3 regions of the Luteococcus sanguinis genome follow, and region 1 is predicted to be linked to each of the others. Evidence: predicted binding sites of a transcription regulator. Region 1 holds the regulator's gene; each other region holds the start of a gene.

Region 1 (8,036 bases):
GGACGCGGACACGGGCACGTGCCCATTCTCCCCCACCTGGCGTGTTCAGTGAGCGGTGGGACCCGCCCGTCTGCCGCGACATCGAAAGAGCCGACCGCTCACCAGTTGGTCGGCGCGCCCATTGGGCAACCGAGCAACTGGCCCCGCCACGTCCTAGCATCGACAGCGGATCCCCGTTGCACCCACGAGCGGGTGCCCACCACCCAGTACACGAGGAGAAGACGTGACCGAGGACAACAAGCCCACCAACCCGTGGCGCCCGAACCTGCCAGAGGAGCCCACCCAGGTGAACGACCCCTGGCGCACGGGCTCCACCCCGAGCGACGATCCGACCGCCGTCGACCCGCTGGCTCCGAACGACCCGCTGGCTCCGAACGACCCGTGGGCGAGCACCCAGCAGCCCGCTGCGGCGAACGACCCTTGGGGCAACACCGCACAGGAGGGCACGCCGGCGGCACCCGCCAACCCCTGGGGCAACCCGCAGGAGGTGCAGCCGCCCACCTCCACCGACCAGTGGGGAGCCCCCGCCGATCCGGCACCGGCGACCAATGATCCCTGGGGCTCGCAGCAGGGCCAGCAGCCCACGCCGACCAGCGACCCTTGGGGATCCCAGCCGACCACGCCTGCCAGTGATCCCTGGGGAGCCCAACAGTCGTCGACCGAAGGCCAGTGGGGCGCGCCGCAACAACAGCCGACGGCCAGCGACCAGTGGGGCATGACCCAGCAGCCGGCAGAACCCCATGGCCAGACCAACGCCCCCTACGGCCAGACCACCAATCCCTACGGGCAGGCAGCAGCTGGCCCAGCCAACGGTGCCGCCGCTGGCGCGGCAGTGAACAACCCTTGGCAGCAGAACCAGGGCGCTGGGCTCGGCTACGGTCAGTCCGACCCCAATGCCGTGTGGGGCAACCAGCCCGGCTACGGCATGAGCGCCCCCGTCCTGGCGAGTTTTGGCAAGCGCGTTCAGGGCTACCTGCTTGACTATGTGCCGGCCAGCATCGTGTTGAACCTGCTGCTGAACTTCGACTATGGCAGGACGCTGGCCGATGGCACGACGCACGTCGGCATCCGTAACAACACGGTGGGCACGTTGATCGAGCTGGCGATCTTCGTGGCCCTGGCCTTCCTGAACAAGAATGGCCAGACCCCCGGCCGCCGCTGGGCCAAGACCCAGCTGGTCAATGAGCAGGGCCAGCCGCTACAGGCAGGCATCCCCTCGCTGCCCCGCTATGTGGCCCACCTGTTGGACTCGATCTGCTTCCTGGGTTGGCTCTGGCCGCTGTGGGACACCAACCGCCAGACCTTCGCTGACAAGATCGCCAAGACTCGCGTGATCGACCTCGAAGCCTCGCGGATCGACCCCAACCAACACTGACGCTGCGACCCAGCTGCGCAGTGGCATGACACCCTCCGGGTGCTCAACGGCCCCCGGCCAAGGTGATGGTCGGGGGCCGTTCGCAGTTCATGATCAGCGGTTCGAGATCAGCGCTCCATCAAGGGCAGCGACTGCCACCCCGCTCACAGCGTCCTGGGTCAGCGGCGCGTTGCTGACCTGGAAGAACTGCACCATCACCACGACCACTGCCGCCACGGCCAGTGCCACGAACGTGCCGAGGACCAGGGCGAGCCCGCGATCAGTGAGTTGGAGCGCCGGCTGGGGACCTGCCACGCGCACCGAGGAGCGCGCCCGAAGCGACACCGGCCGGTCAAGGGCGGGAGCCATCGGCTGCGCAGGGCGACCACCGGGGGCGTCGAGACGCTGCGGACGGGCGATCGGACCTCGCAATTGCTGCGGACGCGACCGCCTACGGACGCCGGGGGCGGAGCGGACTGCTGCGGTGAGGGTCGAGACGCTCATGGACAACTCCTTCTGGTGAGACAACCGCACGAGACCATCCGTCTCGAACAGGTGTTCGATGATGCGACTGTAGCGCAGATGTCGCCCGATTCAAACAGGTCTTCGAATGAGTTTTCGCAGCCTTTCGATCGAGCCCCCTGGGCCACATTCGTCGAGCCAACACGAGCCCGCTGACAGGAACTCGCGACACGCCACGCAAAGCATCGAACAGACGTTTGAATCAACATTCGAAAGCGATAGTCTCGGACCATGGCGAACAGCGACGAGCAGACACCGGGGACCACCGCGCAGCCGGTCAAGCGGAAGGTGGGTCGACCCTCCTTCAAGCAGGTGCGCGAGGAGTTCGAGGCCCAGGGCGCCAGCACCGTGCGCCAGCTGCCCGAGGGTCCGATGGACCGCGATGGCCTCACCATCCGGCAGCGCCGGGTGCTTGAGGTCATCCGCGACGCGATCCAGGCCCAGGGCTACCCGCCGAGCATCCGCGAGATCTGCGAGGGCACCGGGCTGGCCAGCTCGTCGTCCGTCGCCCACCAGCTGAAGATGCTGGAGCAGAAGGGCTTCCTGCACCGCGACCCGAAACGCCCCAGGGCGATGGAGCTGCACCTTCCCAAGAGCCTGCGCCAGGAAGACCCGGCCGCATCCGCCGACGTCACCGGCATCAACGACCACTTCCCACAGGCCGTGAACGTGCCGGTGGTCGGCCGGATCGCCGCCGGCGGCCCGATCCTGGCCGAGGAGATGGTGGAGGACGTCTTCCCGTTGCCGAAGCAGCTGGTCGGCGAGGGCACCTTGTTCATGCTGGAGGTGCGCGGCGACTCGATGGTCGATGCGGCCATCTGCGACCGGGACTGGGTGGTCGTCCGCCAGCAGCCCAGTGCCGACAACGGTGACATAGTCGCCGCCCTGCTCGACGACGAGGCGACGGTCAAGACCTTCCAGCGCAATGCCGGGCAGGTCTGGCTGATGCCGCACAACGAGCTCTACTCCCCCATCGACGGCAACGACGCCACCATCCTCGGCAAGGTGGTCGCGGTGATGCGGCGGATCTGACCTTCGTGCGGGCCCAGGTCCGGGTCAGGCCCGGCGCATCGAGAACCCGAGTGGGTGGCCGGCATGGCGACGACCAACTCGTGGTCGCCGTGCAGGCCCCTGCCGTCGACGGACGGGCGAACACCGCCGTCGTCACGGCCCTGGCGGATGCGCTGGGCGTGCGTCCCCGACAGGTCACGATAGTCCGCGGGCAGACCGCACGCACCAAGCTGGTGGAGTTCCCGGACGACTGCCGGGACGCCTACCTCAGCCTTCTGGACGCTCGACCTTAGTCCTCGCGTCCGGCCCGCAGACGACGCAGCGCCTGCACCGCCACCTCGCGGTCGCGAGTCATCCAGAAGTCGGGCATCGACGCCCTCAGGAAGCTGCCGTACCGAGCGGTGACCAGCCGCGGGTCGAGCACCGCCACCACTCCCTTGTCACTGGTGCGGCGGATCAGTCGCCCGGCCCCCTGGGCGAGCAACAGCCCGGCGTGCGTCGCCGCGACGGACATGAAGCCGTTTCCCCCCGCCTCGGCCACAGCCTGCTGGCGGGCCTGCATCAACGGGTCATCCGGGCGCGGGAAGGGGATCTTGTCGATGATCACCAACTCGCAGGTGTCCCCGGGCACGTCGATGCCCTGCCACAACGAGACGGTGCCGAACAGACAGGTTTGCGGCTCGGCGACGAAGCGTCGGGTCAGCTCGGACAGCTGGGCATCTCCCTGACACAGGATGGTCATCTTGGGCAGTTGCTTGCGGACGTGTGCGGCGGCCACCTCGGCGGCTCGCTGCGAAGCGAACAAACCCAAGGTGCGCCCGTCTGCCGCCCAGACGAGTTCCGCGATCTCGGCCAGCGCCTCGTCGGTGATGCCCTCCCGGCGCGGGTTGGGCAGGCTGGTGGCGCAGTAGAGGATGCCCTGCTTGCCGTAGTCAAAGGGGGTGCCGACGTCGATCCCCCGCCATGCCAGCGGGTTCTGCGCATCATGGGCGCCCTCAACCAGCCGGTCGGCGCGACGCAGCCCAATCTGCCCGGCCACCTGCTCGAACCCGCCTCCGATCTTCAAGGTTGCCGACGTCAGGACGGTCGTCGCCTGGCCCAGCACTCGCTCGCGCATCAGCCCCGCGACGCTCAACGGCGCGACATTGGCCTGCCGTCCGAAGCGTTCGCGCTCGCTCACCCACACCACGTCCACGGGAGACAGGTCTGCCATCCGCTCGGCGATGTCGAAGACCTCCTTGACTGCGGCCGACGCCGTGGAACGCTCCGGGTCGACGTCCTTCTTGCCCTGCTTGTCCGCAAGAGCCGAGACCACGCGACGCGAGACATCGCGGACGATCTCGAAGGCGCTGACCGCGGCCGCGTCGGGTTCGGTGACCCGGCCCGGTTCGGTGTCGTCGAGGGCCGCCTTCAACGCGTCCCCGCACTCGAGGAACTCCAGGCCCAGGTCGTCATCCAGCCAGCCCAGCGCTCGGCGAGCGACCCGCTCGACCAACTGCGGTGAGAGTTCGGCGCTGGCAGCCCCCGTCACCCGGGAGACCAGTTCGTGGGCCTCGTCGATCACGACGATGTCGTGCTCGGGGAGGGCTGTGCCCCCGTGCATGGCGTCGATGGCGAGCAGAGCGTGGTTGGTCACCACCAGGTCCGAGTGGCGAGCCTTCTCCCTGGAGAGCTCCACGAAGCAGTCCTGACCGTGGGGGCATCGCTGCGCGCCGAGGCACTCCCGAACCGGCATGGAGACCAGCCCCCAGGCGCGCGGGGTGTGCGGCGGCGCATCGTCCCGGTCGGCCAGCCCCTTGGCCTTGAACTGGTCCTCCGCCCAGTCGCGGAGCATCACCACCTCGGCACCGAGCTTCGTGGTGTCGTCCGCGCCCTCGGAGACCGCCGTGACCAGGTCACTGCCGCCGAGCAGGGTGTCTTGTTCGTCGACGACGCCGTCGCGGGTCTTCAGCAGGCAGGCGTAGTTGGTACGCCCCTTGAGGATGGCATGTGACGGTCGCCGTCCCAGCACCCGCTCCACGGAGTCGAGGGCATTCGGGATGTCGACGTTGGCGAGCTGGGCCTGCAATGCCAGCGTGGCGGTGGCGACGACGATCCGGCTCTCGCGGTTGTTGGCCAGATGCACCAAGGAGGGCGTCAGGTACCCGAGCGACTTGCCAGTACCGGTGCCCGCCTGCACGAGCAGGTGCTCATGGGTCTCGAAGGCATCCTCGATGGCGCCAGCCATCTTCTCCTGGCCGGGGCGCCGCTGGCCGCCGATCTTCTCGACCGCCGCCGCCAGCACGCCGGCTGCCCTGAGTGCCTCCGGAGCTGCAGGTTCGGACTGGTCGGCTTCAGGCACCACGACAGCTTACGCGAGCGCATCGTCCCCGGTCAGTCGACCACGTAGGGGGCGAGCTCTCCAGCGAGGTCCGGGTGGACGCGTGCATCCACCAGCGAACCCTCACCCGTGTGCTCGACGGTCAGCAGCTGGCCCGCCTTGTGGATCTTGTCGACCAGGTCACCGCGCCCATAGGGCAAGAGCACCCGGACCGGCACCTCGGGGCTCGGCAGCCGGGACTCCGCCACCGCACGCAGCTCGTCGATGCCCACGCCCGTGCGGGCCGAGCAGAAGACGGCGTCCGGGAAGGCCGTGCGCAACGACTGGAGCACGTCCGGGTCGGCGGCGTCGATCTTGTTGATCACCATCTGCTCGGAGACGTGGCTGGCCCCGATGTCGTTGAGTACGCTGCGCACGGCGTTGACCTGTCCGAAGGGGTCGGGATCGGAGCCATCGACCACGTGCAACAGCAGATCGGCGTCCGAGGTCTCCTCCAGCGTCGACTGGAAGGCCTCCACCAGGTCGTGCGGCAGGTGCCGGACGAATCCAACGGTGTCGGTGAGGGTGTAGACGCGTCCGTCACCGGTGGTGTGGCGTCGTGTGGTCGGGTCAAGGGTCGCGAAGAGCGCGTCCTCGACCAGCACCCCGGCTCTGGTCAGCCGGTTCAGCAGCGACGACTTGCCGGCATTGGTGTAGCCGACGATGGCGATCGAGGGGATGCGGTTGCGCTTGCGGTCTGCGCGCTTGGTCTCGCGAGTGCCATCCAGGTCGCGCATACGGCGGCGCAGGATGGCGATGCGGGTATTGATCCGACGGCGATCGGTCTCGATCTTCGTCTCACCGGGGCCACGGCCACCGATTCCGGCGCCACCTGCCGCCCGGCCGCCGGCCTGTCGGGAGAGGTTGCCACCCCAGCCGCGCAGGCGCTGCTTGAGGTACTGAAGTTGGGCAAGTTCCACCTGGGTCTTGCCTTCGACGCTCTTGGCGTGCTGGGCGAAGATGTCAAGGATGAGCCCGGTGCGGTCGATGACCTTGACCTTGACCTGGTCCTCGAGGTTGCGCAGCTGGGCGGGCTGCAGCTCGCCGTCGCAGATGACGGTGTCGGCGCCGGTGGCGACGACGACCTCACGCAGCTCCTCGACCTTGCCACGGCCGATGTAGGTCGCCGGATCAGGAGACTTGCGCCGCTGGATCAAGCCCTCAAGCACCTGCGCGCCAGCAGTCTCGGCGAGCGCCTTGAGCTCGGTGAGCGCGTTCTCGGCGTCGGACTCCGAACCGGTCGTCCACACCGAGATCAACACCACTCGCTCCAGTTGCAAGTCGCGGTACTCGACCTCGGAGATGTCCTCCACCTGGGTGGACATGCCCGCCACGCGCTTGAGTGAAAGTCGCTCGGCCAGTTCGAGCTGGAGGCCGTCGTAGCCGGTGGCCTCGGGATCGGCGTCCCAGTCAAGTTCCTCGTCGACCAGCTCCTCGCCGTCGTCAAGGGCGTCAAGGTCATCGTCGAACTCGTCGGAAGTGTCAAATCGTTGCGTCATCGTCGTCCAAGACTGCCACCCACGTGGGCCCGGGACCAAGGGATTATGCCGAGGGCACCGCCAGCGGCGCGTCCGGGCTCCCACAACTTGATGGACAAAGAGGCGCCCCTCAGCGGGTGTCGGGCTCGGGCAGTTGCACCTGACCGTGCGCGACCACTACGGCGGGACCCGTGATGAATGCATCACCATCGGTGATCTCGATGTGCAGGGTGCCCCCGGGGACGTCCACACGCACCTGCCCCTCGCTTCGTCCCTGCCGGGCCAGATGAGCCGCGGCCACCGCCACGGTCCCGGTGCCGCACGACAGGGTTTCGCCGGACCCACGTTCGAAGACGCGCATTCGGACGTGGTCGTCGGTAACCACCTCGACGAACTCGACGTTGACCCCCTGCGGAAACACCTCGGACGGCGACCAGGCGGGAGCGTGGAAGAGTTCCAGCGCACCCAGCGCCAACGGCTCCCCGTCCTGCTCGTCCAGGAAGGCGACCGCGTGCGGGTTGCCCACGTCGACCTTGGTGGCTGGCCAGGAGTGCCCCGCATGGACGATCGTGACCTCGTCGTCGACGAGGGTGACAGCACCCATGGAGGTACGGATCGAGCCATCGGCCTGTGGCCAGGCAGAGCGCAGCCCGGCGCGGGTGGCCACCTCGATGCGCTCCCCCGCGGCGAGGTCCTCCTCCAGGAGGTAGCGGACGAAGACCCGCAGGCCGTTGCCGCACATCTCGGCGATCGAACCGTCGGCATTGCGGTAGTCCATGAACCACAGGCCGGGTTCGCCGTTCCACTCGGGGATGGAACTGGCCAGCGTCACGCGCAGCAGTCCATCACCGCCGACGCCACCGCGGCGATCGCACAGGAAGCGGACGTCGTCCTCGCTGACCGGCACCAGGTTGTTCCGGTCGGCCACGATCACGAAGTCGTTCTTGGTGCCGTGCCCCTTGGCGAAAGTCCACGTCCTCATGCCCCCACCGTACCCAGACCAGCCGAGCGCAACTCGCGTGAATCCGGCCCGAGTCAATCCAGCCCGCACGAGTCGAGGATCTTCGCGACCAGCCCGGGGTCCACGGCCGACAGCCAGGTCACGCGCGGGTCGCGACGGAACCAGGACAGCTGCTTGCGTGCGAATCGTCGGGTGGCGGCCTTGACCGCCGCACGCGCCTGGGCCTCGTCGATCTGTCCGTCCAGATACTGCAGCACCTGGCGGTAGCCGATCGCACGCCAGGCGGTGACACCCTCGCGCAGGCCGCGCGCGGCCAGGGAACGAACCTCTTCCACCAGCCCGTCGGCCCAC
Region 2 (8,036 bases), on a different contig from region 1:
TCGCAACGATCAGCCGCTGGCCGGACGCGTCGTCGTGGTAACCGGCTCGGCCCGCGGCATCGGCGCGGCCATCTCGCGCACCATGGCACGTGACGGTGCCAAGGTCGTCTGCGTCGACATGCCCCAGGCCGGGGACATGCTGGCGAAGGTCGCCAACGAGATCGGGGGCACGGCGCTCCAGTTGGACATCACCAGCGAGGGTGCCGGACGGGCGATCGCCGACCACGTGGTGGCCCGCCACGGCGCCGATGAGCGGGTCTGGGCCATCGTCCACAATGCTGGGATCACCCGCGACAAGATGCTGGCGAACCTGGATGATGCCAAGTGGGCGCAGGTGCTGGAGGTGAACCTGGCGGCGCAGATTCGGATGAACGAGGTGCTCCTCGACCCCTCGGTGCCCGGCGGGCTGTCCGAGCAGGCGCGTATCGTCGGGATCGCGTCCACCTCGGGCGTGGCCGGCAACAAGGGCCAGACCAACTACGCCGCCTCCAAGGCGGGCGTGATGGGCCTGGTGCGCGCGATGCGCGATGAACTCAGCGGCCGTCCGGTCACTGTCAATGCGGTGGCACCCGGCTTCATCGAGACCGACATGACCGCGGCCATCCCCTTCGTGCAGCGCGAAATGTTCCGGCGCACCAACTCGCTCGGCCAGGGCGGCCAACCCGTCGATGTCGCCGAGACCATCGCCTGGCTGTGTGATCCAGCCAATGGTGCGCTCGACGGCCAGGTCGTGCGGGTCTGCGGTCAGAACCTGGTGGGTGCGTGATGGCCGAGGTCGTATTGCCCGGGCTCCCCGCGGTCGGGGGTCTGGTGACCCGGGCGGCGTTGTCGCCTCGCCGTCCTGACGTGGCCACCCACGGGATCCCCGAGCTCACCGTCCGCGTGGCGGGCGTGAAGCAGAGCCCGACCGGGCTCGCTGACTATGACCGGGTGACCGGCTTCACCCTGCGTGACCAGGTGCCCCCGACCTGGCTGCACGTGCTGACCTTCAGCCTCCAGGGCTGGGTGATGTCCCGCAAGGACTTCCCCTTCCCGTTGGCTGGCATCCTGCACGTCAGCAATGACATGGAGTTGCTGCGCCCCGTGGGGTCGCACGAGCTGCTCGACATGTCGGTGCGCTGCGTTGACCCTCGTCCGCACGCCAAGGGCGTCGTCTTCGACCTGGCCGGCGAGGTGTCCGTGGCGGGGGAGACGGTCTGGCGGGGCACGTCCACCTACCTGTCGGGCAAGGCGAAGCTTCCCGGGGAACCGATGCCGACGCTGCGGCTGGACGCTCCCAAAGGGGCGCCCTCGCAGCAGTGGCGGCTGCCCGCCGACCTCGGGCGCCAGTACGCCAGGGTTTCCGGCGACAACAACCCGATCCACACCAGCCCGCTGGGGGCGCGGCTGTTCGGGCTGCCGCGCCCGATCATCCACGGAATGTGGACCCACGCGCGCGCGCTGTCGGCGCTGGAGGGACGGCTCCCCGAGGCCTATCGTGCGCAGGTGCAGTTCGCCAAGCCGCTGATGCTGCCCGGACGGGCGGGCTTCGTCTCGTCCGAGTCAGACGGCCAAGCGCGCTTCGCGGTGGTCAACAAGGACGCCAAGCCCCACCTGGTGGGCCTTGTGACTTGGTGAGTGCCGTGACGTGGTGAGTGCCATCACCTGCTGAGCTCCGTCAGGGGGTGAGTTCGTCGAGTCGGTGGCCCATCAGGGCAACGGAGTCGGGCATGAACGACCAGTCGGACAGCTGGATCCGTTCGCGCAGCAGCTCCACCGTCCACCAGCCGCCCTCGGCCACCTCGTGGTCGGTGAAGCTGACCTCGCCATCCCAGCGCACGAGGTAGAGGAAGGCGTGGTAGCGGGTGGCATCGTCGGCGTAGTCGCCCTCGCCCAGCGGATGCAGGGCGGCGCCGTTGATGCCCAGTTCCTCGGACAGCTCCCGGGCTGCCGATTCCTCCGGACGCTCGCCGTGCTGGAGCACGCCGCCGGCGAGGAAGTCCCAGCGCCCGGGGTAGACGTCCTTGTCGTCCGCACGACGGTGGACGAAGACCTCCCCGGCCCCGTTGACCACCGCGATCCCGGTCGCGCCGTGACGCAGGTTGTCGCGCCGGACCTCCCGGCGCGGGGCGGTGCCGACCCTGCGTCCCTGCTCGTCGAAGAGATCGACAACCTCCTCGCTGGCCACGTCGTCGCTCAGCCCTGCAGGGCCTCGCGCCAGGCGCCCTCGGCGTCCAGGTCAAGCACATGCATCCGCTGGGTGGCGCGGGTGAGCGCGACGTAGAGCACGCGCTCCCGGCCGGGCGCCTCGGCGACGATGTCGTCGGGGCTGACCACCAGGACGCCGTCGTACTCGAGGCCCTTGGACTGTAGGGGGGTGACCAGCACGGTGCGGTCCAGGTGCGCGACGAGCGCAGGCACCTGCGATGCACCGCGGCGCACCTGTGGCACCAGCGAGGGCGGGACCACCAGCCCGATGGTCCCCTCCACCTGGGCAGCCAGTTCGGCCACCTGCTCGCCGATCGCCTCCATCAGTTGGTCGCGCGGAGCGACCAGCAGCGCTGGCTCGACGCCCGTCGAGCGCACCGCGTGCGGCAGGTCGGCATCGGGGAAGACTCGCTGGATCACCTTGGCGGCCAGCTCGAAGACCTCGGCCGGGGAGCGGTAGTTCGTGCTCAGTCGGAACTGGCGATAGGGGGCCCGGCCCACGAGCTCGGCCATCGCCTCGTCCGTCTCGGACTGGATGGGCCACGAGCTCTGCGCAACGTCCCCGACCAGCGTCCAGGAGGCCTGGGGCCCACGGCGGCGCAGCATGCGCCACTGCATCGGCGTGATGTCCTGTGCCTCGTCGACCAGTACGTGGGCGAAAGTGTTGTTCGGCTCGTCATCGTCGAGTTCGCGCTCGTCGCGCAGCACGTCGGCCATCGTGACGAGTTCCTCGACGTCGCCGCCGCCCTCGATGAACAGCGACCTCTCGTCCTCGCTCTGCCGGGGCGCCGGGCCGATGATGGCAACCAGCTCGTCGAGCAGTGCCACGTCGGCCACCGACCAGGTCTGGGCGTCCAGCTCGTCCTCGTCAATGCCGTCGTGGGTGGCGTAGCTGCTGGCCAGTGCCTCGCGCTCGTGGGCGTCCATCAGGTCGCTCGCGAGACGCTCCAGCAACGCCGGGTCGGCGCAGCGGCTCAGCACCTGCTGGGCAGACAGGGTCGGCCACCAGGCATTCATCGCCATCTGGAAACCGGCCTGGCCGCGGACCAGTTCGTCGAACTGGTCTCGCTCGAGGTCGTATTCCTCGGACGGGAAGCGCGACCACAGCGAGTTCAGCACCGCCTGATCGGCGACCTCGCGGGCCTTGTTGTTCTTGTGGCTGGACAGCAGGTCCGAGCGCATCCGGCGCAGCTTGCGGGCGTCCAGGGTGAGCACCTCGCCCTTGGCGGTCACTCGCACCCGCAGGGCGTCGTCGGTGGTGGTCATCGGTTCGACGACCAGGCGGCGCAGTAACTCCACCATCCGACGGCTGCCCTTGATGGTGGCGGCCTCGGCCGAGTCGACCCGGTCGACGTTGACGCGCAGCACGTCGGAGGCGACGCCGCCGATCGCCTTCAGCGTCACGGAGTCCTCACCCAGACTGGGCAGGACGCGCTCGATGTAGTTCATGAACACGCTCGACGGCCCGACGACCAGCACGCCTCCCTTCTCCAACCGCTTGCGGTTCGAGTAGAGCAGGTAGGCCGCACGGTGCAGCGCGACGACGGTCTTGCCGGTGCCGGGGCCGCCGGAGATCACCGTGACGCCCTGGTAGGGGGCGCGGATCGCCTCGTCCTGCTCGGCCTGGATGGTCGCGACGATGTCACGCATCTGGTGCCCACGGGCGCGGCTGAGGGCGGCCATCAGCGCACCCTCCCCGACGATCGGCAGGTCGCTGTCCGCCTCTGGGTCCATCAGGTCGTCCTCGACGCCGATCACGCGGTCGTCGCGGCAACGCAGCACGCGGCGGCGCACAACACCCATCGGGTTCTGCGGTGTGGCGCGGTAGAAGGCTTCGGCGGCCGGTGCGCGCCAGTCGATGACCAGCGGCTCGTATTCGTCGTCACGGACGCCGATGCGCCCGATGTAGCGGGTGTCGGGATCGGTCAGGTCAAGACGTCCGAAGACCAGCCCCTCGTGCTCGGCGTCCAGCACGGCCAGCCGCTTGGCGGCCTGGAACGCGAAGGCGTCGCGTTCGAACAGCGCGGTACCGTCCTCCTCGCGCATCCAGTCGCCGCGGTCGGTGACGAACTTGCCCCGTCCCTCCCGCTCGACATTGCGGGCGGACTCGGTCGCGACCTCCAACTGTTCGTAGACCCGGTCGACGTGGGCTTGCTCGATGGCGATCTGCTCAGCCACCTCGGCCGAGGGGCCGGACTCCTGCGCCTGGGGTGCCCCAGCGGCGGACTCCTGTGCAGCAGTGAACTTCGGTGCGGTCAACAGCTTTCCTCACGTGGACTGAGGGTCAATGCTACCCCTCGTGGTGGCGGTGGGAGGAACTCCGGGCACCCAGGGGCGAACACCCCCGCGTGTAGTCAGGAAAGCGCTGGTCGGGCCTGCTTGCGCGGGGCGGGCTGGGTCTTGTTGGTGGGCCTGATGTCCTCCCCGGTGCGCTCTTCGTGCACCTCATAGGCCACCAGGGCGGCGGTGAGCAGCTCGGCCCAGGGCTCGTTGCCGGCATGCTGCGCGCAGCTGGCATTCCAGCCCTCGTCAGCCCTGATTCCGGGACGGCTGCGCCAGACCCGGAAGGAGGCTGGCGCCAGCCCCCAGGCCAGGTCAGGGCGTACGGTGCGGTGGTCATGGACGGTCTCGACGGCCCGTCCGTCCGGCAGCGGCCGGTGCCAGGTGACAACTGGGTTCCCGGCGCGGTGGTCCAGGCGTTCGACGATGCCTTCGGAGGTGGCCTCGACGATACGTTGTCGCACCTGCGGGGCCAGCGCCGGCGGGCAGGAACGGCGGGCCAACCAGCCCGCGGGCCGCTGTGGGCGAGCTTCCACCGTGGCGGACGTCGGGCCGCTGTGGGAGGTGCGCTGCACGCCGCGCAGGCCGGCGCGCTCGGTGAGCAGGTCGACGACGGCGGACGCGCGTTCGGGGGCCCCCTCACGCAGCAGTTGCCAGCTGCCGAAGCGGCGATGGACGGCCAGCCGCACCGCCAGCAGGGCCGGCGCGCGGCCGGGCGGGGCGCCGGCGAGACTGGCCTGGCTACGGATGATGGTGCCCAGATGAGCGTCCTGCACGCGCTCTGCCAGACCCTCGAGGGTCAGCCCGGCCAGCAGTTTCTGCTTGGCGCGAGCGTCCAGGGCGGCGGCCTCGAACCGACGCTCGAGACCGGTCAGGCGCAGCTGCTGCCAGACCTCGTCCAACTCGTCGAGCACATCTCGCCAGCGTTCGGCGGCGCCCCGTCCGAAGGCATCCTCCACGGCGTGGAACTGGTCGCCGCGCTCGGCGGGCAGTACTAGGGTGCGTCCGTCGGCGAAGCGGTGTTCTTGCGCTGGGGCGGGTTCAAGTGTGAGGCCGTGACGGGTCAGTTCGGCGTCCATCGCCCGTCCGGACTTCTTGAACAGGTCGCGCCAGGCCGCCGGCAGCAGAAAGGTCTGCGGCAGGTCATCCACCAGCACCTCCTGCACCTCGCGCGGTGCCCAGTGGCCGCCGTCGCGTTGGCCGTGGGCATCGAGGACGACGACATGGCCCTGCTTGGCCAGCCGGGCGGCGACGGCCAGGCCGCCAAGGGTGGCGCCGTGGACGACGACGGGTTCATCGCCAAGGTCGACCCGGGTCGGGACGGGCGGAGCGGGAGTCGCCGAGTTGGTGGGGTGGGGTCCCAGGCTCACGCGGTGACCCCTCTGCCCAGCCGCGCGCGGGCCAAGCGGTAGCCCCTTTTGACCTGGGCGAAGACCAGCACGAACAGGCCCAGGCCGAACACCAGCAGGGTTCCGGCGACGATGGCGGCCGGGACGGGGTGGGTGGCGGCCAGGGTGAGCACGCCGAGCACGGAGATGTCGTTGCCGATGGAGGCCGAGACATTGGTGACTGGTTCCGGCGAGGTGTTGATCGCCAGCCGCAGGCCTGACTTCGAGATGTGGCTGAGCAGGGCGGTCACGCCGCCGACCGAGGCCAGCGCGATGGTCGTCAGCGAACCGGTCTGGCCGGCCATCAGGGCGCCGATCACGGCGCCGGCCACCGGGCGGATGAAGGTGGAGACCGCGTCCCAGGCCGAATCCAGATAGGGAATCTTGTCGGCAACGAGCTCCAGCAGGGCCAGCACGCCCATCAGCGCCAGCACGTCGGTGCGCTCGAAGCCGGCCGGGATGGCGCCGGTGCCGGCGAAGCGTCCGAGCAGACCGAGCACGAACACGGTCGCCCAGGCGTTGATGCCGCTCGCCCAGCCGGTGGCGAAGACCATCGGGAACAGTTCCATGGGGGCAATTATCGGCGAAGCGGGCGGGGGCTCGCGCATTCGTCTCTGCTGGGAGTCGTCGCGGATGATCACCTTCCCCAAGCGGCAATCCGCCAGGGCCGGGATCCGGGGCGCGCCGTACGGGGCGTCCTCGGGCTGCGGCCCACCCCTTTGGCCACCCCTTGCGCACGGTCTTGATTTCTTGTCGGAGGCGGTGTCTATAGTTGGCCATGTTCGAACGCGCGTTCGATTGGATTCCCGGATCAGGGGGCTTGGGGAAGACCCCCGGGAGGTCCGGTCGGGCGCGTGGACGAGCCCGGTACACGTCCGGTGCGGGTGGCCTCGACCCCCATCCGCGCCGGACGTCCGGTGGCGAAGGCAGCGCGATGGAGGGAAGACATGCGCCGGTACGAGGAGACGATCGAGGTGCGCCGCGGGCGCATCGGCGAGGGCATCAGCGGTCTGGAGCCGACGACCCTGGAGGGGCCTGCCCAGTTCATCTGGCGCGACCGGCTGTGGCGCGTGCTCGAGGTCCAGGCCCGCTGGGTCGAGTCCGGTGCCTGGTGGACCGGTCCTGGTGTTCGTGCGGCCCGCGGTGAGGACTGGGAGCACGAGCTCGACGGCGCCGTTGTGGGGTCCGGGGGAGACCTGCTGTGCGAGCAGGAGGTGTGGCGAGTGGAGGCCGCCAATGGACGCGCTGGCAGCCGCGGCGTCTACGAGCTGGCGAATGTGGGCGCCGACGACGCGTGGCTGCTGCGGGCCGTGGTGGACTGATGTCCGACCCCTTCGTCCACCTACGGGTGGCCTCCGGTTACTCCCTGCAGTACGGCGCCGCCAGCCCGCATGCGCTGGTGTCCCGCGCCGCCGAGTACGACATGGACACCCTCGCCCTCACCGATCGGGACGGACTCTATGGCGCCGTCCGGTTCGCGAAGGCCTGCCTCGGGGCAGGCATCGCGCCGGTGGTCGGGGTCGACCTGGCCGTGCCCTTCAGCGTCGACGACCCGCACCATCCGGGCAACAATCCCTCGCCCCGGCGCACGACCGCGGCTCGCGGCGGCGAGATCCGCGACCCGAGGCTGCCCCGGACGGTCGCTCTGGCCACCTCACGCGCCGGCTGGGGCCAGCTGTGCCGGCTGGTGAGCGACACCCACCTGGCCGGCGAGCGGGGTCTCACGGTCAGCACCCCGGAGCTCTTCGCCCGGCACGCGGACGGCGGGGAACTGCTCGTCATGCTGGGCGCCGACAGCCAGTTCGGGCTGGAGATGGCCCGTGGCCGCCGGGACCTGGCCGAGCGGGAACTGCGTCGCTGGCTCGACCTGGTCGACCCTGCACAGCTCGTCATCGCCTGCTCCAACCACCTGGTGCCCGGCCGTGGCGTGGCGAGTGCACACCAGGCAGGCGGCATGCTCGCGGTCGCCGACTCCTACGGCCTGACGGGGGTGCTGACCAACCTCGTCCGGATGGCCGAGCGGCGCCAGGCGGCGACGGTGGACGTGCTGGACGCGGCCCGTCGGCTGGTGCCGCTGGACATCCGCAATGTCGACCGGCGCAATGCCGAGGGCCACCTCAAGTCGGGCAAACAGATGCTGGAGGTGGCCGAACAGGTCGCCCGGATCGCTGGCCGAGGGGC
Region 3 (8,036 bases), on a different contig from region 1:
TGATGAGTGAGGCTGCTCGGGAAGTGAACAGGTCGCGCATCCGCGTCAAGGCGATGCTCATTGCCCCAAACCCGGAAGGAACCGCGCACGCGGTCAGCGTCAGTGGACCGTCGCTGGAGAACCCCGAGGGCTTCCACCGGTTGATTGGCGGCTCGGTCGAGTTGGGGGAGACCCATCGTGAGTGCATCATCCGCGAGGTGGACGAGGAACTTTGTGCCCGCATCGACGACCTGCGCTTCCTCGGCGTCGTGGAGAACATCTTCCGTTACGAGGGCGAGCTCGGGCACGAGATCGTCTTCGTCTGGACGGGACTGTTGGACCCGCCGCCCGCCCTTGAGGGCGCCACGATGACCGAGATCGACGGGACCGTCCTGCCGGTGGTCTGGCGGCGGTTCGGCGGCGGCGAGGACGTCGTGCCCCTCTACCCGGCCCGGGCCGAGGACCTGTTCACGGCGGAAGCCCCGGGACGCTGACGATGGCTGGGGACGAGGTGATCGCCAAGATGCCTTCCCGGTTGCGCCCGGTGCTGTCGCCTGCCCGTGCGATCCCGAGCCCACGCTCGATGGCCCGGTCCGGGTAACCCAGCAGGCTCACCCCCACCGGGCGCTGCTCCCTTGCTTCCCCCACGGGGGCACAGGGGAATCGCGTGATCAGTGAATCCATGGTCGTTTCCCGTCTGGGAAAGAATCCAGTGCCTCCGCTGGACGCACACATTCGACCGCGTGAGCCCGCACGGATTCCGCACGCGAGCAGGTGGGTGTGTTCGATCAGGCGACGAGGGGGACGACTTCCTCCGGAGCGTCCAGCGCGATCGTGTGGGAACGCGTGACGAGATAGCGGTGCCCGAGCGGGCTGGTCCAGACGAACAGACCTGATTCGGGTTGGTCGAGTTTCCAGCCCCCGTGGGTCTTCGCACGATGCACGAACCGGGTCAACGGTCCGAGGTTCTCCAGCCGGGTCTGGCCCGGGGGTCCGCCGGGGTGGTAGGGGGCCGTGTGGTCCAGGTCACACCGGGCGGACGAACGCGTCGACCAGGGGAAGACCTCATTGGGATTGCGTAGTTGGACAGCCTGGCGCAGCCTGTCCGGCGCTTCGTAGGCATCGCTGGCTGCGGTCCGGTTCGCGTCCACGACCGGACGCACGCCGACCCGGTGGTTGCGCAGCATCTCGGCTGCCCACTGGGCCAGCATCGGGCCGACCTTCTCCACGCGAGCCGGACCGTCGCCACCAGCCAGTGTGGTGTCCGTGAGGTGCACCACGAGTTCCGCAGTGGGGAGGAGGAGGTCGGGATCGACGGTGATCATGCCGCAGGCGTGCCCTGGCTGCCCGGCGCGGATGCAGTCCTCGAACTCGTCCGGGTCTTCGGGCAGGTGGTCCATCAGGTCGGCTTGCAGAACCTGTAGTGCGCGCCCCGGATTCGCGAGAACCCCAAGGGACATCGCGCGCAGTGCGTCGTGGGTGCCCCGCTGGCCACCCTCGCGGAGGATTCGTGTCACGCGGTTGAGCTGGCCGTCCAGCAGGATCGCGTCCCCAGCGTCCAGCCACCCGTCCACGTGACTGACGCCGTTCTCCGACTCGCGGATGTCGACCCGCCGGCGCTCCAGTGCACGCTCCCGTTCGGCGTCTGCCTCGTCGGGATCGAGTAGCTCCAGTACGAGCGCGCGAGCCAGCTCCTGGGTCTTCTTCCACGACATGCCGACCATCACCGGCGACAGTCGGCGATCGAGTTCGAGGCATGCGTCGTGTGGGAGCAGGCGAGAGATCGACGCCAGTTCGCGCGCCTGCCACACGGGCACGGCGCCCTGGTCCAGCAGTCGCCAGAGCTGGGGGAGTCGGTGCCGCACGTCCAGTGCGTCGGACATCAGCGCTTCCACATGGTCGTTCGTGACGCCGAGGTAGGAGCAGATCTCCAGGGTGCAGAACTCCGCGACCTCGGGGGTGCCGTCGGAGCCGACCTGCACCAGCCGTTCGGTTCCTGGCAACATGAAGGTGGGGTCATCGTCCAGTTCGGAGTAGAGGTCGGCGATGTGGGCGGCGAGTTGGAGGTCGAGGGCCTGCGCCCGACGGATCGCGTCCCTGTTCCGACGCATCAGGCGGATCGCCTCATCCCGGTCTGCCGGTAGTTCCTGCACTGCGCCCACCCCCTCTCACCTTCGAGCTGTCAAATGGAATTATATTCAAACACCAGTTCCAATGCAAGGTTCCACGTGAAGAAATCAGGGGTCAAGACACCCTGTGGGGGGCCGTGCAGGGGCTCGTTCGGTCAGGTGTGGCCCGGGCCCCGTAACGGAGCTGCCGCTCCAACGAGCCAATGCCCTGGGATGACGAGTTTGTACCGCCTGCCGCGTGGCAGCGCCAGACCGGCTGGGCGCCAAGCCGGCCGTGACGTCGGTCCGCCGGTGTTACCTGGGCTCCCTCATCCCCGCTGGGCTGGCTTGCGGAAGATGCTGACCTGGACGTCGGCGTCCACGCTCATACCCTCGCGCACCGATTCGTGCTGGTGGAAGGCGTTGGGACCCATCGCGACCAGGTCGGCCAGAGCCTCGGCCGACAGATCGATCGTCCAGGCGATGCGCTGGGTGCCGATCGGCTCGAAGGCACCCGCGAACTGACGCTGCACCTTGGCCAGCTTGTCGGCCTCGAGGCCCATCAGTCCCAGGGATTCCCGCGCCCGCGCCAGGTGTCCCGGGTTGGGCGTCACGACCAGCAACAACCCGCCCTGGGCCAGCACCCGGGCGAACTCGGGCGCATTCCGGGGCGCGAAGACGCAGGTCAGCAGGTCCACCGAACCGGAGCGCACCGGCAGCCCCGCCCAGGTGTCGGCCACCACCGACCCAGCATGGGGGTGCGCCTTTGCGGCCCGGCGAGCTGCCATGGGGGAGACGTCCGTGGCCAGGCCCACCGCATCGTCCAAGGCGTCCAAGACCTGCGCGAGATACCAACCAGTACCGGCCCCGACCTCGAGCACCCGGCGCGCTCGTCCCGCACGGTGCACCAGTGCGTCCGCGATCGGACGGTAGTGACCGGCTCCCAGGAAACGATCCCGGGCAGCCACCATCTCGGCTGTGTCGGCGTTTGCCGGCGCGGCACGTCCGAGCAGGTTCACGTGCCCCTGTTTGGCGATGTCGAAGCGGTGCCCTTGGCGGCAGGCCAGCGAACCACCGTCCCTGGTCAGAGGCGAACTGCACTGCGGGCAGGCCAGCAGGCCCAATGCGACATCGATCATGGAAGGGGTGTCGACCAGGTCACAGCGCGCGCATGGCGCCGCCGTCGACCGGCACCAGGCAACCAGTGACATAGGACGCGGCGTCGGACAACAAGAAGGCGGCGATGCGGCCGAACTCGGCGGGATCACCCATCCTGCGCAGGGGGATACCGGCTTCGGTGGCGGCCTTCGCTGCGGCGGGGTCGGGAGCCTGCCCCAGCAGGTAGGTCATCCGGTCGGTACCGATCGAGCCGGGCAGCACGCCGAAGGCGCGCCCGCCCGCGGGACCCACCTCGTCCGCAAGCTGCTTGACCAGCATGGCCAGCCCGGGACGAAGACCGTTGGAGGGCGCCATCTGCGCCAGCGGCGACTTCGCGGACGACGACAGCACCAGCCCGGCGCGCCCCTGCGGGTTCGCCGCGAACAGGGCTCGTGCCACGCGCACCGCGGGCATGAAGACGGAACCGAAGGCGTCCGCCCACTGCTCGTCCGTGGTGTCGAGGACGGTGCCCTTGGGCGGTCCGCCGACGCTCACGAAGGCACCGTCGATTCGGCCGTAATGTCCCACGGCAAGATCCACGGCCCGCTGCGGGAGGTCGGCGTCGGCCAGGTCACCGGCAAGAACCGCTGCACCGAGCTCGTCGGCGAGCTGCTCGAGCACCTCGGCCCGACGCGCCACCAGGACGACCTTCGCGCCTTCGCCCACCAACTCGTGCGCGGTCGCCAGGCCGAGCCCGGAGCTCGCCGCCGTGACCAGGAAGACCTTGCCCTCAAGTCCGAGATCCATCGACGTCCCCTTCCAGTTGTTTTGCAGCCTGTTGCTTCATCTTCTTTCGGTCGCGCATGTCACCGCGGATCAGCACGACCATGCCCGCCACCGCGATCGCGGTGAAGCAGAACCACTGGATCGCGTACGACAGGTGCGGACCCTCGCCCAACTCCGGTGTCACCATTGGCAACAATTCTGCCGACTGGCCGCTCACCTCGGTCGCCCCCAGGTATCCGTCCAGGACGGGGTAGGGGAGCACCTTGGCGATCTCGCTCGAGTTGACCAGCCGCATCCGGTTGTCGACGACGGTGATGTTGGACGCCTTGCCGTTCTCGCTACGCCGGACATAACCGGTGACGGTCACCGTGCCGGTGGGCGCCGCAGGAATGGCGATGTTCTCCTGGGTGCCGCGATCACGCTTGATGAAACCGCGGTCGACCAACAGGTACTCGCCTCGATCGGTCTTCAGCGGGGTGATGACCTCCGAGCCGGAGTCATCCGAACGGTTGCGGAACATGGCCAGGAACTGGTTGTCTCCGTCGAAGGTGCCGGTCGCGGTCACCCGCTGCCATTGTTCGTCGTCCGTCACGGGCGTCTGGTCGAAGACGGCCTGGTAGGGCTGGATGGCCTTGGCGGAATTGGCCACCACCTGCGCGTTGGTCTCCTTGCGCCAGTCGAGGCGGTGCAACTGCCACTCACCCAACCGGACGAAGGTCGCCGCCAGCACGATCACGAACAGTGCCAGGGCGATCCAGCGCAACCACAACTTCTTCACCTTCGCGACCCTACCCTCGGTCAACCTCGGTGAACTCGCCGCTGATCACCTCCTGGCCGGCGGTGAGCTGGGGCATGACCTGCTGCGGCTCTTCGGGGCGGGCCATCGGCAACGAACGGTTGTCCTGCGCATTGCCCAGCACGACCGCGATGGGTGGCAGGATCGCCGCTCCCGCGACGACGACCAACTTCCACCAGCCGGGCACCAGGAAGATGATTCCGAAGCAGGCGGTGCGGAAGGCCATCGTCACCAGGTAGCGGATCTCTCGCCGGGAGATGTCCTCGCTCCTTGACAGCCGCGCGTCCGTGATCACCGCCGGTTCCGCCAGCGGCCTCGTCTCGCGCTGCTGGAAGGCCATGAACCCACCCTACGAGCGTCCGCGGCATGGCAGAAGTGCCCAAACTCGCCCAGAAACCACAACTTGCCCAGAAACCACAACTTGCCCAGAACCCCACAAAGGCCCCCAGTGTTGGTTGTGGGAGTCGCACCAGTCCAGCGATGCCTGCCCTCGATAGGTTTGACGGGTGAATGACACCAGCACCCCCAGCGGCGGGCAGGCCGAGGCCGGACGAGTGGCGTTGGTCACCGGAGGTTCCAAGGGCATCGGACGCGCGATCGCGGCCCACCTCGCACAGCAGGGATACCGGGTCGCCGCGACCTACCGTTCCGGCGACGTGCCCGAGGGCGTGCTCGGTGTCCGGTGCGACATCACCGTCGCCGAGGACGTCGAGTCCGCCTTCGCCCAGGTGGAGAAGGAACTGGGCCCGGTCGAGGTGCTGGTCGCGAATGCGGGCATCACCAAGGACGGCCTGCTGATGCGCATGAGCGACGACGACTGGAGCGCGGTCGTCGACACCAACCTCACCGGAACCTTCCGGGTGGTGCGCCGCGCCAGCCGCGCGATGATGAAGCAGCGTTTCGGCCGGATCATCCTGGTCGGCTCGGTCGTCGGGCTGCTCGGATCGGCGGGTCAGGTCAACTACGCCGCCACCAAGTCCGCCCTGGTGGGCATGGCCCGTTCGGTGAGCCGTGAGCTCGGCGGCCGCGGGGTCACCTGCAATGTCGTGGCCCCTGGCTTCATCGAGACCGACATGACCGCCGTCCTGTCCGAGGACGTCATCAAGGGCTACCAGGCCCGAATCCCGGCCGGGCGCCTCGGCCAGGTCGACGACATCGCCGCGGCGGTGACCTACCTCGCCGCGGACCAGGCCGGATATGTCACTGGCGCCGTGCTGCCCGTCGACGGCGGCCTCGGTATGGGCCACTGACACACCCTTTCGACCCAGCTGACCACGGGCACCGCCCACCATCCACCCCAGAACTGGAGCAACACCATGGGAATCCTCGACGGCAAGTCCGTGCTCGTCACTGGCGTCACCCACAAGACGTCCATCGCCTACAACGTCGCCCGCATCGCGCAGGAACAGGGCGCGCAGGTCGCGGTGTCCAACTTCGGACGCGCGCTGAGCCTGACCAACCGAGTCGTCCAAGCGCTCGACCCCGTCCCGGCCGTGCTCGACCTGGACGTCACCAACGCCGAGCAGCTCGCCCAGGTTCCCGACATGCTGCGCGCGGCCGGCTTCACCAAGGTCGACGGCGTCGTCCACTCGGTCGCCTTCGCGAACCCCGAGACCGCTCTCGGCGGCAAGTTCCTCACCACTCCGTGGGAGGACGTCGCCACCGCACTGCACGTCTCGTCCTACTCACTGGTCAGCCTGGCCATGGCCTGCAAGCCGATGTTCAGTGAGGAGGCCTCGGTGGTCGGCCTGACCTTCGACGCTACCGTCAGCTGGCCGACCTACGACTGGATGGGCGTCTCGAAGGCGGCCCTGGAGTCGGCCTCCCGCTACCTGGCTCGCTACCTGGGCGCCGAGGGCGTGCGTTCCAACATCGTCGCCGCCGGCCCGCTGGACACCATTGCCAAGAAGGCGATCCCGGGTTCCACCACCTTCAACGATGTCTGGGATGAGCGCGCCCCGCTCGGCTGGGACCTCACCGACACCGAGCCCACCGCGAAGGCGGTCGTGGCGCTGCTGTCGGACTGGTTCCCGAAGACGACCGGCGAGATGATCCATGTCGACGGCGGCGTGCACTCGATGGGCGCCTGAGCCCCGCATCACCCGTCACTCCCGACCCCGTCACCCCCGACCGGTTCGCTCCTCGGCCACGCTGAGGGCGAACCGGTCGTGACTTTCCTGGCTGCGGCGGCGCACGATGGTTGACAAGGCATCCACGACGCACGAGGAGTCAGTCATGACGCAGCCAGGTTTCAACCCGCCCATCCCGCCGCTCCCGGCCGACGACGCCGATCTCACCGGCGTCGACGCAGCGGTCGACGAGCCGCGCGAGGACGAGCCGACCATCGTCCGCTCACCCGACCTGGACGGCGACGAGCGCGCCGACCTGGACGGTGAGGACGAGGCCGTCGAGGACGAAGAGGTCTGAGCCCCTCAGGCCAGCGCCACCGTCGGCCACGAGACGGCCGACGACACAGCAAAGCGTGCGGCACCTGCGAGCGATCGCAGGTGCCGTTCGCGTTCCAGAACGGCGTGCGAGTGCAGCACCTCGGACGCATCGGCCAGCCCCTGCTCACAGGCCTCCAGCAGCAACCAGGCCCGATCGAGCAGGTGCTGGGCGCGCTCGTCATAGGCCGGGCCCAGTGTCGGCGCGGCGAGATGCTCGGGCCGGGTCCCGGTCGCGGCGTCCAGCTGGGTGAGGGCTTCCGCGCTGGCCAGTAGTTCGGCCTGCAGCATCCGGGTGGCCTCGCGTGGGTCGTCCGGCAGGACGACGCGGTCGGCTGCCCACAACCGCCACTGGACGGCCGGTCCGACGCCCTGGCCGATCCACGCCAGCGCCCGACCGTCGAGGACGGGGGAGTGGCTGACCACCACGGCGCCCGCGTCGATGGCGGCGGTCGTGACCGGCGCCGGTCCGCGGAGCCCGGCAGCCCGTCCGGGTTCGGGCAGCAGCAGCACCCACACCGTGGGCCCCAGCCTCTCCGCCCGGGCCAGCGCGAGGCGCACCGGAGACCCTGTCAAGGGGTCGAGGCCCAGCAAGCCGTCCGGGTCGGCGACGTGGTGGGCGACCGGCCCGCGCAGCCTTGCCTCCGCCTCCGGCGCCGTGATCCGGCCGCTGGAGAGCAGGTTCAGCGTCGTCGCCAGGCGCAGGTGGGTCTCGAGCACGTCGACGAGCATATGCACCCACCGAAGGCGTGGCCCGCGGGTGGGAGGCCCTCGCGCGATCCGCTAGGTTTGCAGGCATGGCAGCTGTGGTGGACCTGGCCGGTG

The links. Region 1 encodes LexA, which represses DNA repair genes until DNA is damaged. Its sites were predicted from a motif close to TCGAACANNTGTTCGA; they were not measured.
Region 2: a site for LexA is predicted at 6,638-6,653, ahead of ABD089_RS07610 (DUF6504 family protein). Genes of this name have one in related genera too.
Region 3: a site for LexA is predicted at 2,178-2,193, ahead of ABD089_RS01555 (DUF222 domain-containing protein). Genes of this name have one in related genera too.

Annotation. Positions count from the first base shown of each region.
Region 1 is NZ_BAAAKI010000012.1:42,662-50,697, reverse strand. It holds gene ABD089_RS08870 (DUF2752 domain-containing protein) at 1-18, opposite strand, end outside; gene ABD089_RS08865 (RDD family protein) at 224-1,375, shown strand; gene ABD089_RS08860 (hypothetical protein) at 1,469-1,858, opposite strand; gene lexA (transcriptional repressor LexA) at 2,108-2,908, shown strand; gene ABD089_RS08850 (DUF167 domain-containing protein) at 2,914-3,180, shown strand; gene ABD089_RS08845 (ATP-dependent DNA helicase) at 3,177-5,114, opposite strand; gene hflX (GTPase HflX) at 5,261-6,745, opposite strand; gene dapF (diaminopimelate epimerase) at 6,855-7,706, opposite strand; gene miaA (tRNA (adenosine(37)-N6)-dimethylallyltransferase MiaA) at 7,760-8,036, opposite strand, start outside.
Region 2 is NZ_BAAAKI010000010.1:74,936-82,971, reverse strand. It holds gene ABD089_RS07640 (3-oxoacyl-ACP reductase) at 1-766, shown strand, start outside; gene ABD089_RS07635 (MaoC/PaaZ C-terminal domain-containing protein) at 766-1,617, shown strand; gene ABD089_RS07630 (NUDIX domain-containing protein) at 1,658-2,167, opposite strand; gene ABD089_RS07625 (HelD family protein) at 2,176-4,365, opposite strand; gene ABD089_RS07620 (NAD(P)-binding protein) at 4,542-5,837, opposite strand; gene ABD089_RS07615 (DUF4126 domain-containing protein) at 5,834-6,424, opposite strand; gene ABD089_RS07610 (DUF6504 family protein) at 6,710-7,177, shown strand; gene ABD089_RS07605 (DNA polymerase III subunit alpha) at 7,177-8,036, shown strand, end outside.
Region 3 is NZ_BAAAKI010000002.1:36,495-44,530, forward strand. It holds gene ABD089_RS01545 (ABC transporter ATP-binding protein) at 1-3, shown strand, start outside; gene ABD089_RS01550 (NUDIX domain-containing protein) at 3-473, shown strand; gene ABD089_RS01555 (DUF222 domain-containing protein) at 768-2,141, opposite strand; gene ABD089_RS01560 (putative RNA methyltransferase) at 2,417-3,226, opposite strand; gene ABD089_RS01565 (SDR family oxidoreductase) at 3,246-3,992, opposite strand; gene ABD089_RS01570 (SURF1 family cytochrome oxidase biogenesis protein) at 3,976-4,749, opposite strand; gene ABD089_RS01575 (DUF3099 domain-containing protein) at 4,760-5,107, opposite strand; gene fabG (beta-ketoacyl-ACP reductase) at 5,274-6,017, shown strand; gene fabI (enoyl-ACP reductase FabI) at 6,084-6,857, shown strand; gene ABD089_RS01590 (hypothetical protein) at 7,003-7,194, shown strand; gene ABD089_RS01595 (hypothetical protein) at 7,200-7,931, opposite strand; gene ABD089_RS01600 (ABC transporter ATP-binding protein) at 8,009-8,036, shown strand, end outside.